DNA from 2 places in the Paenibacillus germinis genome. Region 1 is predicted to be linked to the other one. Evidence: a T-box and tRNA genes for the amino acid it is inferred to sense, from the RefSeq annotation. Region 1 holds a T-box; the other holds one or more tRNA genes.
What was found. The T-box of region 1 lies ahead of leuS (leucine--tRNA ligase). A T-box ahead of a tRNA ligase gene usually reads a tRNA of that ligase, here a tRNA-Leu.
Positions count from the first base shown of each region.

Region 2: it encodes a tRNA-Leu, which carries the amino acid that the T-box ahead of leuS (leucine--tRNA ligase) is inferred to sense. The anticodon was not compared.

Region 1 covers NZ_WHOC01000019.1:721,818-728,853, forward strand. Annotated here, with positions in the region: gene GC102_RS05675 (DNA internalization-related competence protein ComEC/Rec2) at 1-194, opposite strand, end outside; gene GC102_RS05680 (deoxycytidylate deaminase) at 795-1,307, opposite strand; gene GC102_RS05685 (ComEA family DNA-binding protein) at 1,416-1,868, opposite strand; gene comER (late competence protein ComER) at 2,203-3,021, shown strand; gene leuS (leucine--tRNA ligase) at 3,057-5,525, opposite strand; T-box leader at 5,613-5,888, opposite strand; gene GC102_RS05700 (class I SAM-dependent DNA methyltransferase) at 5,957-6,715, opposite strand; gene GC102_RS05705 (CvfB family protein) at 6,717-7,036, opposite strand, start outside.
Region 2 covers NZ_WHOC01000094.1:137,854-144,889, forward strand. Annotated here, with positions in the region: gene GC102_RS19420 (carbohydrate ABC transporter permease) at 1-302, opposite strand, end outside; gene GC102_RS19425 (ABC transporter permease) at 340-1,290, opposite strand; gene GC102_RS40945 (hypothetical protein) at 1,510-1,704, shown strand; tRNA gene GC102_RS19435 (tRNA-Leu) at 2,319-2,400, opposite strand; tRNA gene GC102_RS19440 (tRNA-Glu) at 2,419-2,490, opposite strand; gene corA (magnesium/cobalt transporter CorA) at 2,641-3,570, shown strand; gene GC102_RS40365 (methyl-accepting chemotaxis protein) at 3,632-5,374, opposite strand; tRNA gene GC102_RS19455 (tRNA-Ser) at 5,528-5,616, opposite strand; tRNA gene GC102_RS19460 (tRNA-Asn) at 5,624-5,699, opposite strand; gene GC102_RS19465 (SprT family protein) at 5,719-6,192, opposite strand; gene GC102_RS19470 (hydrolase/acyltransferase) at 6,307-6,660, shown strand; gene cmpA (cortex morphogenetic protein CmpA) at 6,831-6,995, shown strand.

The DNA.
Region 1 (7,036 bases):
ACCAGCAACAAGGCGCACAGCGGCTGTCTGCCAGGCAGCCGCAGCGCATAGATGACGATAAGCGCGGCTAACAGCAGCGCGCTCGTCATCAGAGATAACCACCGCAGCTCGGTATAGAGCGCGAGCATATAGCCAGTTATCCACAGACAACACCCTATAACAACTGGTCGTTTCATTAGCATTTGCATATACATTTGCTCCCCCCTCCTCTTGAAAGTTATAAATCAAATTGTATTCATTTACATGAGTTCCGTAATTGTAATTGAAGGAACGATCTGTACATTGATCTTCATCATGAACTTCAACTTCATCATTCATCTTTCATCATCTCTTTCAACTTCAACTTAATCTTCAGCTTCCATCTTTCATCTTTCATCCTTCATCTTTCATCTTTCATCATTCTCCTTTCATCTTTCATCATTCTCCTTTCACTTTCATCATCATCGTCATCTTCATCTTCATCTGCGTCATTGGATTTTTTACAATGTTTTTCATACTCAGACTTCGAAAAACAGCTTCTATTGGAGTAATTCCAATAGAAGTCTCTTAAAAAGCCAACTTTCAAGGAAAATCATAAATTTCATTGGATTATTCCAGTGAAAGTACGATAACCCCCGTCAGAAAAGCCATTACACTGTATTTACTCCAATAAAAATGTAAGTACCGCACAGTTACCGCACCTTTTTATATCCATACTTTTTCCCAGCTGCACAACAAACAAAAAAACCTCTCCCCAGAGCAGCCAAAACGGCTGCTCTAGAAAAAGGTTCTTCCTCTTCCTTCAGTAGACATATTTAATTCACAACATCAGATACAGTGCCAGGTGGAGGTTCATATCCTTCCATTCTACGGAAAACAATACCTCTGTCCTCCATCAAATGGCTTACTTTTTCATGATCCTTAGGGTATCCGCGATGAAAAACGATTTCCATCACACCACTGTTGGCCAGCATATTCGCACATGTCCAGCAAGGCTGATCTGTAACATAGACAGTTGATCCTTCGCGATCTTCTCGATCCGTAAACAGCAGCAAATTTTGCTCTGCATGAATCGTTCTAATACATCGCTGTTTACGAATAACTTCCTCGGTATCATCCACCACTTTAAGCTCAATTTCTTCTACAAGCATGCAGCCTGCCTCAGTACAATCGGGTACACCCATAGGCGCACCATTGTAAGCTGTTCCAAGCAGCTTCTTCCCCTGAACCAACACTGCCCCCACATGCCGGCGGTTGCATCTTGATCGTGTTGATGCCATGTAAGCAATATCGAGGAAATAAGTATCCCAATCTTTACGGTTGCTCATAACGGATTGCTGACTCCTCCTTCCGAAGATCCCTGATTGGATCCTTTTTTTCATTTCTAGTATTCTCTCATATTTCCTAGCAAAATAAAAGAAAGGAAAGGACTATGGTCAAGTCACATAAAGAAATGCTTTCAACTTCTCAAGCATTTTCTCCCCAATGCCCTTCACCTCTATCAGCTCTTCAATCCGGCTAAATCGCCCCTTCTTCAATCGATAGTCCATTATAGCCTTTGCCTTGCTCTCTCCAATACCCGGTATCTCATCTAACTGCTCGAGCGTAGCGGAGTTAAGATCCAATCGACCTGAAGACTGCGCTGCTGACAAACTAGCTTCCGGTTTTTCAGTAGGTACAATAGTAGGCGCAGGAATTGCTGTTGAAATCGGTGCAGATGCAGGTATTTGTGTTGATCCAGGGATTGTTGCCTTTGGTTCTGCGTCTAAATTAGTTTTCGAATCTAATTTTCTTGTTAGTTTCGCTTCAGGTACCGGCTCCTCCTCTCCACTTTTTGAAATCATAGCCTGCATCTGAGTGTTCAGAGGCATAAAATCTGTCTGTATCATAGATCTGCCTCCACGAAGGAAAGGCCATACGACAAAAGCAAATAAACAGATCACTGCCATCACGAGCAGTATCCTTCCTCTTTTGTAACCAAAAAAATCCACGAATTCCCTCCTAAAAGTTTTGCCTTAGCAAAACTAACTTCGTAAGCATAAACTTTAGAGCTTTGCTTTAGCAAAACTAACTTCGTAAGCCTTAGCTTTAGAATAAGCTTTCCAAACATAATTGCTGACATATGAACATATACATGAAAAAGCATCTGAATGGCATTTATAACTGACCCCGTTCAATAAACTATGAAAGAAAGTGACTGATTTTTTCGGGAGGGATTACTGGATGAAAGCAGGATTCATCGGTACTGGGAGTATGGGAAGTATTCTGATTGAAGCATTCATTCATTCTGGAGCTTTCAATCCGGAGCAAATTATTGCGGGAAATCGAACAATTCGTAAAGTTGAGCTGCTAGCGGAGACATATCCTGGACTTCATGTTGCCGGGTCGAATAGAGAAGTCGTACTGGGGAGCGATCTCATCTTTCTATGTGTGAAGCCGTCTGAATTTAAGAATGTTATTGATGAAATCAAAGAGGACGTGCTTCCCTCTCAACTCATCGTGTCCATTACAAGCCCTGTCCTGCTCAAACATTTGGAAGGTCTTCTGCCGGCTAAAATCAGTAAAATTATTCCAAGTATCACGAACTACGTGTTAAGTGGTGCTACACTATGTATTCATGGGAATCGAATGCAGCCTGAGGACAAAGAATGGCTTGAGAACCTATTTGCGCATATTTCCTCACCAATTCGTGTATCCGAAAATTATACGCGGATCTCTTCCGACATATCCAGCTGCGGTCCCGCTTTTTTAGCCAAATTCCTGCAATCTTTTATTGATGCAGCTGTTGAGGCAACTGGTATTTCAATTGAGGAAGCTACCTTACTTGCAAGTGAAATGACGCTAGGCACAGGAAAGCTGCTTACGACCGGAGGATTCAACCCTGCTACCCTGCAAAAACGCGTATCTGTTCCCGGCGGAATAACAGCGGAAGGATTACGTATTTTGGACGACGAGCTTGCGGGAATATTCTCACGGGTCATTTGTGCTACACATGCCAAATATGAAGAAGACATTGAGAAGGCAGAGCTGCTGTTTACTTAGAAGCAGTAGCCTTCCCAAATTGCCAACTTCCCTTGCTATCCTACGACAATATTTACTAATTTACCTTTTACAACAATCAATTTGCGAACGGCCTTTCCGGCGGTCGCTTCTTTGACTTTATCGAGGTCAAATGCGATTTTCTCCATCGCTGCTTCATCTGTATCCTTGGAAATCAGCACACGATCAACAATTTTACCATTGACCTGTACAACAATCTCAATTTCGTTGTCGACTGTCCACGCTTCATCGTAGGTTGGCCACGGCTGATAGGTAATTGATTCTGTTCCGCCGAGCTTCTCCCAAAGTTCTTCAGCCAAATGCGGCGCAATTGGAGATAACATCTGAACGAAATTTTTCATCGCTTCAAGCGGTAAACGCTCTGTTTTATAGGCTTCGTTAACGAAAATCATCATTTGACTGATCGCTGTATTAAACCTAAGGGCTTCGAAATCCTCGGTTATTTTTTTGATCGTCCGGTGCCAAGTACGTTTAAACGCATCACTGCCCAATGTTTCGTCGGCGCTGATTTTAGTATTTATTTGACCATTCTCGTCAACAAACAGCCTCCACACACGATTCAAGTAACGATAGATTCCATCCACACCCGTTGTATTCCAAGGTTTGGTCGCTTCAAGTGGTCCCATGAACATTTCGTAAATACGCAGTGTGTCGGCCCCTTGATCGCTAACGATATCATCCGGATTTACAACGTTACCGCGAGATTTACTCATTTTCTCCATGTTCTCGCCAAGAATCATCCCTTGGTTTACAAGCTTATGGAAAGGCTCTTTGGTATGAACAAAACCAAGATCATAAAGCACCTTATGCCAGAAACGCGCATACAGCAAGTGAAGAACAGCATGTTCCGCTCCACCGATGTAAAGATCTACTGGCAGCCATTGCTGCTGAAGCTCATGCGAACAAAACTCTTTATCATTACGCGGATCGATAAAACGTAGATAGTACCAGCAACTACCTGCCCATTGTGGCATGGTATTCGTTTCACGGCGAGCTTTCATGCCGGTTTCCGGATCAATCGTGTTTACCCATTCGGATACGTTCGCAAGTGGTGATTCACCTGTACCTGATGGTTTAATTTCATCGACTTGTGGAAGCAAGAGTGGCAGTTGATCCACGGGAACAGGCTTCATCGTGCCATCTTCAAGATGAAGAATTGGAATCGGCTCTCCCCAATATCTTTGACGGCTGAAGAGCCAATCTCTCAAACGGTACGTTACTTTGCCGCGGCCCTTGCCATTCTCCGTAAGCCAAGCGATCATATGGCTGATCCCTTGTTCGATGTTCATGCCATTAATAGGACCGGAATTGACGTGTTCGCCATCCCCTGCGTAAGCTTCCTTCTCAACATCTCCACCTTGCACGACTTCGATAATCGGCAAATCAAACTGTTTAGCAAACTCCCAGTCACGTTGATCGTGTCCTGGAACAGCCATGATTGCACCCGTACCGTAACCGCCAAGCACGTAGTCAGCAATCCAAATTGGCACTTTCACGCCATTAACCGGATTGACAGCATACGCCCCTGTGAAAACACCTGTCTTGTCTTTTGCCAGATCCGTACGCTCGAGATCGCTTTTGCGGGAAGCCTTTTCTTGGTATTCCTTGATGGCAGCAGCTTGATTTTTCGTTGTAATTTGCTCTACAAGCTCATGCTCAGGTGCCAGAACGCAGTACGTAGCGCCAAACAATGTATCTGGACGAGTAGTGAAAACCGTCAGACTCTTCTCATCGTGTCCATCAATGGTAAATTGGACTTCTGCCCCTGTTGATTTACCAATCCAGTTGCGCTGCATATCTTTGATGCTTTCGGACCAATCCAGCTCCTCAAGATCTTCAAGTAGACGTTCAGCGTACTCGGTAATTTTCAGAATCCATTGACGCATCGGCTTACGAATAACGGGATGGTTACCGCGCTCGCTCAGACCATCAATTACTTCTTCATTAGCTAGTACTGTTCCCAGCGCTGGACACCAGTTTACGGGCACTTCATCCACATAAGCGAGCCCTTTATTGTACAGCTGGATGAAAATCCATTGTGTCCATTTGTAATACTCAGGATCTGTTGTACTGATTTCACGATCCCAATCGTACGAGAAGCCTAGTGATTTAATTTGACGACGGAATGTATCAATATTCTTCTTAGTGAATTCTCGCGGATCATTTCCCGTATCCAGTGCGTACTGTTCAGCAGGAAGTCCGAAAGCGTCCCATCCCATCGGATGAAGAACGTTAAAGCCTCTCATCCGTTTGAAACGTGAAACGATATCAGTTGCAGTATAGCCTTCCGGATGTCCTACATGCAGACCAGCTCCAGATGGGTACGGGAACATATCCAGCGCATAAAACTTCGGCTTATCCGAATTCTCAAGCACCTTAAACGTTTTCTTCTCATCCCAATAAGCCTGCCATTTCGGCTCAATGGCTTGTGGATTATAGCCTTGCTGCTCTTTTGTTTCTTTGGTTTCTTTAGTTTCCTGTGTCATGTGCAAAATCCTCCCTGTATACAGCCATCCTCATCATGATTCAAAGCGCTGTAAGCGCCAAAAAACCCCTCATCGCTAGCGGATATCGCTAGGGACGAGAGGTTAGATTCCCGTGGTACCACCCTAGTTAACACAAGACATTCTTTGCCTGTGTTCACTCTGCCCCTTAACGCGGGTGAGACGATCCAGCTAGCACCATATATAGGGATATTTGAGCGTAGCTCAAAGTCTCTCCGGTTTCCATGGTGATTCACCTTCTAGCTCCAAGGCGAGTTCACAAGACTGACATCTACCGGCTTCCACCCTACATCCGGCTCTCTGAAAGATGCTGTACAAGTTACTATTCCTCTTCTAAGCTTTAATCATCTAATTAGCTTTGATTATATGTAAAATAATGCTGCACTGTCAAGCCGCAAAGAACCTCACTGCCGTTATTTCTTTGCAATAAAGAAAGCTCGCTCCGTCATAGAGGTAGGTTGCTCCCAAGTAAAGTCTGCAGCCATATGCACCTCAGTGAAACCGACTGCAAGCAGCATTTCCTTAAGCCATTGTAAAGAATATGCCCTTTGCAGATGAGTTTCATCGATGCGTCGGAAAGTATCCTTTCCGCTATCTTTGACAAATATGGTCAACTCGTGCTCAATCTGCACTCTTTCATCATCCAACTCGCTTGTCCATATGTAAGCAACATCGTCTTCATTCAGGAAAAAGGGCTGAGAGTCTGCATAAGCGAACAACTGCTCAGGAGTATGCACATCGAAGAGAAAAAGACCGCCAGGCTTAAGCCCCTTGAAGGTTTGACGAAAAGCATCAACGATATCTTCTTCCTCTAGCAAATAGTTGAGACTATCACAGATCGAAAGCGCCACATCCACTTGTTCACCGAGGTCCCATTCACGCAGATCCTGTTGTACCCAATGAATGGCGCCGCCGCGCAGTTGACTTTTGTACTTTCCCGTTTTTTGCTCAGCGACTGCTAGCATGTCTTCAGATAAATCAATACCCGTCAGCTGGTAACCTTCCACGGCTAAAGGAATCGTTAAATTCCCAGTACCACAGCCCAGATCAACAATCGTAGATGGTTTCATGCCAAATCGATCGAAGCTTTCTTTAACGAAACGAAGCCAATCTTCATATGGCATGCTATTCATCAAGCGATCATAGGTGTACGCGAATTTTTCGTAACTCATGTTAGCCTTGAGTCTCCTCTTGCTTCAGATAGGTCCAATCATCTTCCTGATAAATGAGCCCGTCCTTCATAAGCTTGCCTAATGCGCGTTTGAAAGCTGCTTTGCTTAGGCCAAACCGATCCTTGATGACATCTGCTGACGTTTTATCCGAAAATGGCATCGCATTCCCTGGTCGTTCTTGGAGGACACTCAAAATGGCCTCTGCATCTTCATCGCGCCCTTTTTCCTTCGGGAGCCGCATCGACAGATTGACCCGTCCGTCCTCTTCACGAACGAATGCGACCCGTACTTCAATTAACTCACCTACACGCAGCAAGCGAG
Region 2 (7,036 bases), on a different contig from region 1:
AGCGGATAAGCCATTAAGGTTGTAAACAAGAGATTGACGAATGTACCCGTTACCGTAATAAAAATACTTACCCATAACGAATGGACAAAATGCGTATTGGAAAAAATCGTATAGTAGGCGCCCCAATCGATTGTTTCCGGCCACAGGATAAGCCCGCCTTGCAGCACCTGTTTCAATGGAGCGAGTGAGGTCGCAGTAACATATAGAAACGGAATTAGTGTGATGATCGAGAAAAGAAGAAGAATGCACACATTGCCAATATCAAAAGCTCTGCTGCCAATAGACGGTTTATAGTGTAACAAATCGGTGCCTCCTATCAGAATCAGGGGCTCTACTTGATTAGTAGACGCCTTCTTCGCCGAATTTTTTAGTCAACCAGTTAGCTCCCATAATGAGAATCAAACCAACAAAGGATTTAAATAAGCCGACAGCCGTTGTATAGCTGAACTTTCCGCCAATGAGTCCTTCACGGTACACATACGTCTCGAACACATCGCCTACGTCATTTACCGTCGAATTAAGCATGAGGAAAATATGCTCGAATCCGATATCAAGAACGCTGCCCATGCGCAATATGAGCAATATGAGTATCGTGCTGCGAATCGCCGGAAGAGTAATGTGCCAAAGCTGTCTCCACCGTCCAGCTCCATCAACGATGGCCGCTTCATAAAGCTGCGGATCGACACCTGCTAGTGCTGCAAGAAAAATAATCGTCCCCCAGCCGGCTTCCTTCCAAATGCTTTGGCTGACAATCAATCCTCGGAACCATTCTTTGGTCGTTAAAAAAGCAATTTCTGTTCCGCCGCCTGCTTTAATGAGCTCATTAATGAGACCACCCTGCGTGCCAAGCAGCATGTAAGTTATGCCGACCACGACGACCCAAGAAAGGAAGTGGGGTAAATAAATAACCGTCTGAATGAATTTCTTGAATACGGTAGCTCGAATTTCATTTAGCAATAGCGAAAGCACAATCGGAACTGGAAAAAAGAAAATTAGATTATAAAAGCTGATAAGCAGCGTGTTGCGAAGCAATAACCAAAATCCATTATAATGAAATAGCGTTACAAAATGCTTAAATCCGACCCAATCGCTTCCTGTGATTCCTTTATAAGGGCTGTAATCTTGAAAGGCAATCACAATTCCCCACATAGGGACGTACTTAAATATGATAAAAAACAAGATTCCCGGAACAAGCATGATATACAGTTCCCAGTCGTTAATCATATGAAATCGTTTCTTCTGCGAGATTGCATTCGACAACTTAACATGTTGCGCCGTTGTTGAATCCATGGTGTTTCCCCTCCCATCATTTTTCATCTCAATGTGTCTCGTCGATGATAGTCACATTAACATAAGGTTATATGTAATTAAATAATCTTTTTAAATGAGTATTGATCATAACTTGGTATCTCCATCGCTCTAAAGCAAAAATTTTAACTATTTAAACCCTAAGTCCTCCAAAACTGTTTGCTTTCCGCAAGCCAAAGTCCCCCCAAAGTAACATATTTTTTGAACAGTACACAGGAAGGAAAAGCCGCGGCTAGGCTGAAGGAAGGCTTTACTGAGGGAAGGCCTAAGTCTTACACGGAGAAGCAACTGAACCACGCTGTAGGACTGTTAGGTGACAATTCTTATAATAAAGTAGCTGCCATGACAGGGATTAGCAAGTCTACCCTTATCCGTGAGGTCAAAAGACGGAAATAGCGTTAATAATAGTACAAATTAGCCTGACGGTTATCCCGTCGGGCTAATTTGTACTTTTGGATATTTCAACAAAGACTACACACTTTAAAGTGGAAGATACCTGTTAATTTGAATAACATTGACTGTTAACGCGCAAAAAAGCCGCCTTTTATGACGGCAACGTAAATTATGGATTAGCTTTAAACAAAGGCAATGTCGCTACTTCAAAGGTAGCTAAAGAGTTAAGTCTGGCCACTTCCTCAATAACCGTAAAAGGCTATCTATTATGCTTAAGCTTTTAATGCTGTTTTGTATTGTAAAGCCTCTAATGAAAACCGCAAAGGACATTCACCTAACCTATTCGCAATACTGAAAAGATGCAATAAGACACCTTCCCTTTATTTTATTTCAAGATTAATTATAGGGTTACAGCGGATACCCTTTATTGTTAGAACCGCAAAAAGTACAAATTTCACCGACGTATTTAAACTTCTTGCAACTCGGGTTCGAACAAATCTCGGCTCAACAGTTCGTCAACAAGGTTAATTTATGAAGCTGTACTACTGCATTCTTTTCATCTGTTATAAAACAAAAAACCCTTAACTAGTAAGGGTTTCATGCTTGTAAAGCTGGGATGCGGTCGGAGGGATTTGAACCCTCACGCCTTGTGAGCGCCACCCCCTCAAGATGGTGTGTCTGCCGTTCCACCACGACCGCGAGGTATAAAAGTAAGAATGACCCGTAGGGGACTCGAACCCCTGTTACCTCCGTGAAAGGGAGGTGTCTTAACCACTTGACCAACGGGCCACGAATGTCTGTAAGCCTTTGCAGCCCATTTTGACGACATTTGTAATTATAATAGATTCTGTCGCAGTTGACAAGCACAAAATCTGGAATGCTGATGGGCAAATATGGTATGCTGAGTCCAATTCAAAATACTCGAGGTGCTTGTCTTTCATGCTAATTTATGAATCTACCCATGGAACGGTTCATGAGGAAACGGTACGCGTTCCCGGTCCGAACGAAGTAGCTTGGGTGAGAATGGAGAACCCCTCTCCTGACGATGTCAAACATGTCTTAGGCGACTTATACAAGTGCCACCCTCTACTCGTTGAGGATGCGATTAAGCTGAACCAACGACCGAAGATGGATACGTATAAGAATCATATTTTTCTAACCTTCTTTGCGATATCCGAGCAGCTTGAGCCGCAGGAAATAGGGATCGTGGTCGGATCAAATTTTGTGATTACCGTATACAAGGACAACCTCCCCTTCATAGATCAACTTTACCATGCCTGCCAAGAAGTCGAAGATCGATTACGTCATCCAGGAGCCATTCTTCATGCGATACTCGATCGTTGTGTCGATGATTATTCTGTCGTTGCGGATCATTTTGATGATCGCCTGAATAGCATGGAACAGGCCGTGTATCGAAACCCTAGGATTCGCATTGCACAGGATATTTTCCAACTTAAACGGAGTATGCATCAGCTGCGCCGCGTCATTGTGGAGGAACGAATTATCCTTTCCGCTATCGCCCACCACTCCTTCCCCTATACACGTGAAGAAGATGATGTCTATTTCTTGGATATCATGGACCACATCTCAAGAGTCGTGGATTCTTTGGACATTTTCCGGGAATCACTAACCGGTCTTCTCGAGCTCCAAATGAGCATGAAGTCCGATCGGATGAATGAAATCATGAAGACATTAACGATCTTTAGCACGATCTTTCTTCCTCTGACTTTTATCGTCGGACTGTATGGTATGAATTTCAAATATATTCCCGAACTGAGTTGGGATTATGGCTATCTGTATGTCTGGATTCTCATGGTCATCTTAAGCTGTGTGATGTGGTATTACTTTAAACGTAAACATTGGTTTTAACGAAAAAAAGGCACTCCACCGTGATCCACCAATCACAGGGGTGCCTTTTTACTATTAGCAGCTACTTTATTTTAAAGTAAGAAACAGATTCATTTAACGTATTTACTACGGATCTAAGCTGTTCGGAGGCAGCCGCTATATTCTGCATCATCGCTAACTGCTCCTCAGTGGCAGCAGCAACCCCTTGGGATTTGTTCAAAATATGCGTTGAACTCGTTGCCGATTGATCCATTGTCGCGGAAATCTCCTCGGAGCTTGCCGACATTTGCTGGGTAATCGCCGAAGTCTCATGAATTTGAGTCACAATGTGTGTCACCGATTGCATGATGGTATGGAAGCTTTGGTTCACTTCCTGCATCATGCTCGACCCCGCACTAGCTTCCTGCTTGGTTGCATTCATGGAATTAGAAACACTGGCGATCTCGACTCTCGTCTCATGAATCAACTGATTAATTCCCTCTGCTGACTCGATAGATTGCGAGGCAAGCTTACGAATTTCATTCGCAACAACGTTAAACCCTTTGCCGTGCTCACCCGCTCTAGCTGCCTCGATGGAAGCATTCAGTGACAACAGATTGGTTTGGTTCGCAAATGTTGTAATGCTCGATGCAATAAGACCAATCTCATCGGATTTACGTGTTAAGGATTGCACGGTTTGTGAGAGCTGCTCGACCGATTTCAGCATGTTCACAATTTGCTGCTGCAGCTTTCCAAGCAAGTCATTGCCAAGTTCGGCATGACGAGAAGTTAGGGAGGAGTGCTCTGCCATAACGCCTGAATTTTCAGCCACTCTCTGAATCCCAATGGCCATTTCCTCAATCGCTCGGCTAGTCTCTTCACTGCTTCTTGCCTGCACTTCGACGTCCTGCGTCATTTCTTGAATACTGGTAGCGACATGCTCAGAGGCCGTTGCCGATTCCTTGGAACTATCCGAAAGCTCGACCGAAGCGTCGTGCACGAACTGCGTATTGTGGGCGATCGTACCGATCAACCCTTTAATTTTCGAAACCATAATATCTACCGATTCTGTGATTTTCCCTAGTTCGCACTTGGTATACTTGACCTGAGGCTCATGACGAAGATCTCCTGCCGCTACTTGGCCGGTAACTTTCACGATGTTTTTGACCGTTTTCATTATTTTACTAATAACCATCCATCCTGCTGACATGAGCAAAATGATAATAATAGCGACAGATAGGTAGATCGTTTTTGCCGTTTTATCATTTTGAGCCTCAATCTCTTCAATACTTGATTTCGCATAGGCATCCAAAATTTCACCGATTTGATTCATGCCCTCGCGGCCTTTTTCGAAAGTTGCTAGTAATTTAGCGTCATTAATAATCCCTTTTCCAGTACTTGAGGACTGAACAACGGCATTCGCTTCTTTCGCCCATTGGTCAAATGACGTATGAAAGCCCGCTATGTTCTGCTCAATGGTTAGCTTCGTCTCTGTATGCGCTGTTTGTAACAGCTGTTTAGCATTCATAATATCAGCCGCTTGTCCAACCCTTGTATTCGTTTGATCGATATTGTCTTTTAAAGCTTTAAGCTGCTTCGTCTTCTCTTCCGCAGTTAACGTTCCCGAAACCAACAGCTGGTAAGCCGTTAACGCCTGATACATATCACGATCGGCATTCAAGATAAGCGAAGTGCTTTTATTCGTGGTTTCATAAAGGGATGAAGCCAATACTTTCGTATTGGACTTACTTTGCTGCAGTAAAAACACACTTGTGCCTAGATACAGCATGGAAGGAACTAATAGCAATAAGAGGAGTCGTACACGAATAGATAATAATTTTGCCACAAAATTTGCCCCCGTCATTGATCTATTTTTGATCACTATATCGGAAAATCGTTTAAAAGATGTTAGAAAACTGTTAAAAATGCATGTATTTAGCTAACAAAAAAAGCCCAACGGCATGAACGCCATTGAGCTTAATTCCAGCTAATTCTGATACGGAGAGAGAGGGATTCGAACCCTCGCACCGCTTACGCAGTCTAACCCCTTAGCAGAGGGTCCCCTTATAGCCACTTGGGTATCTCTCCAAAGATATGGCTCCCCGAACAGGACTCGAACCTGTGACAACTCGATTAACAGTCGAGTGCTCTACCAACTGAGCTATCAGGGAATGAACAAGTATTATTTTATTATGAAGGCGCTGGTAAGTCAAGTGTATACGATTTCAATTTCCCCTTACATTTTCCACATGCATATTTCCGTACATCCATTTTGCGCTTGCGGTAGTATTCGGTTTTGCAATTGACGCATTCCAACCTGTATTTATAGGACTGTTTCTGGGAAGTCCGCGGCAGCGAACGGCAGAACCGGGTACCTCCGACTTGCGCCAGCAAGGTTTTGAAATCATTGTCGCGATGCTGGTAGCCACGCTTTAATATATGCAAATGATAATGACAAAGTTCGTGCTTAATGATCTTCTCAATCTCATCTCGTCCAAATGTCTCCCACTGCATCCAACTGATTTCGATATCATGGGATTTGGTAAAATAGCGCCCGCCCGTCGACCTTAATCTCCGGTTAAACCGTGCCTGATGTACAAAAGGCCTCCCAAACGATGCCATAGAGATCTGCTCGATCCATTGCTGCAGCTCCCGATCCTCCATCCCCATTCGCTCCTTTGACAAGTTCTCACTTGAATTTGTACCGTATGTACGGCTATACTGTCAAGTAGAAAAGAAGATCGAAAGCTTCCTAAAGAAAGGATTTGAACAACCCTTATGCCGCAAATGCGATATGTCATTCTTAAGCTCGAACAACAATTAGAATTCGTTGAAATGCCATCTTCCTACTCTTATCAATTGACAGCTCTGAATCAAAGATTGCACAAAGAATTAGAGAAATTGACCGCTGACTCTGTCCCTCAGCTTCCACGGGTTATTGCAGAATGCGATGACTTGGAATTGATCGGCACAGCGCACACCCTAATTCAAGGTTTAGATTACATTAATCGTTTGGAAAAGACCTTCGCTGGCATCCAGGAAAAGTCTTATCCGCTTATTTCCTTATTAACTGAAATTCGCGCGCTTCAAGCCCAACTGGAACAGTGGTATGAAGAGGAATTTGAGGGTTAATTTTTAAGAGTGCTATCAAAAAACATAAAGCAAAAAGTAAGGCAACGCAAAGAGCAAGGCAAAGCAAAAAGTAAAACAAACCCAAAAAGTAACGCAAATCAAAAGGACCTGCACCCATTTAAGCAATCCTTCATATGCTATTATTACATGGCGAAGAAGGGGATGGGCATATGCCGCAATGGCTCTGTAATCAATTAATGCGGGCCTTCCAGAACAAAAACCGCAGACAAATCCGATTGCTGAATGATAGCTGGTACTTTTACCGCACCCGCCGCTCACAAGAGGAGTGGCCTGATACCCAATCGACGGACGGACCGGGCAAGCGTAAATTTTGATAAAAGAGCTAGTACTTGCGCGGAGCGGGTGCTGGCTTTTT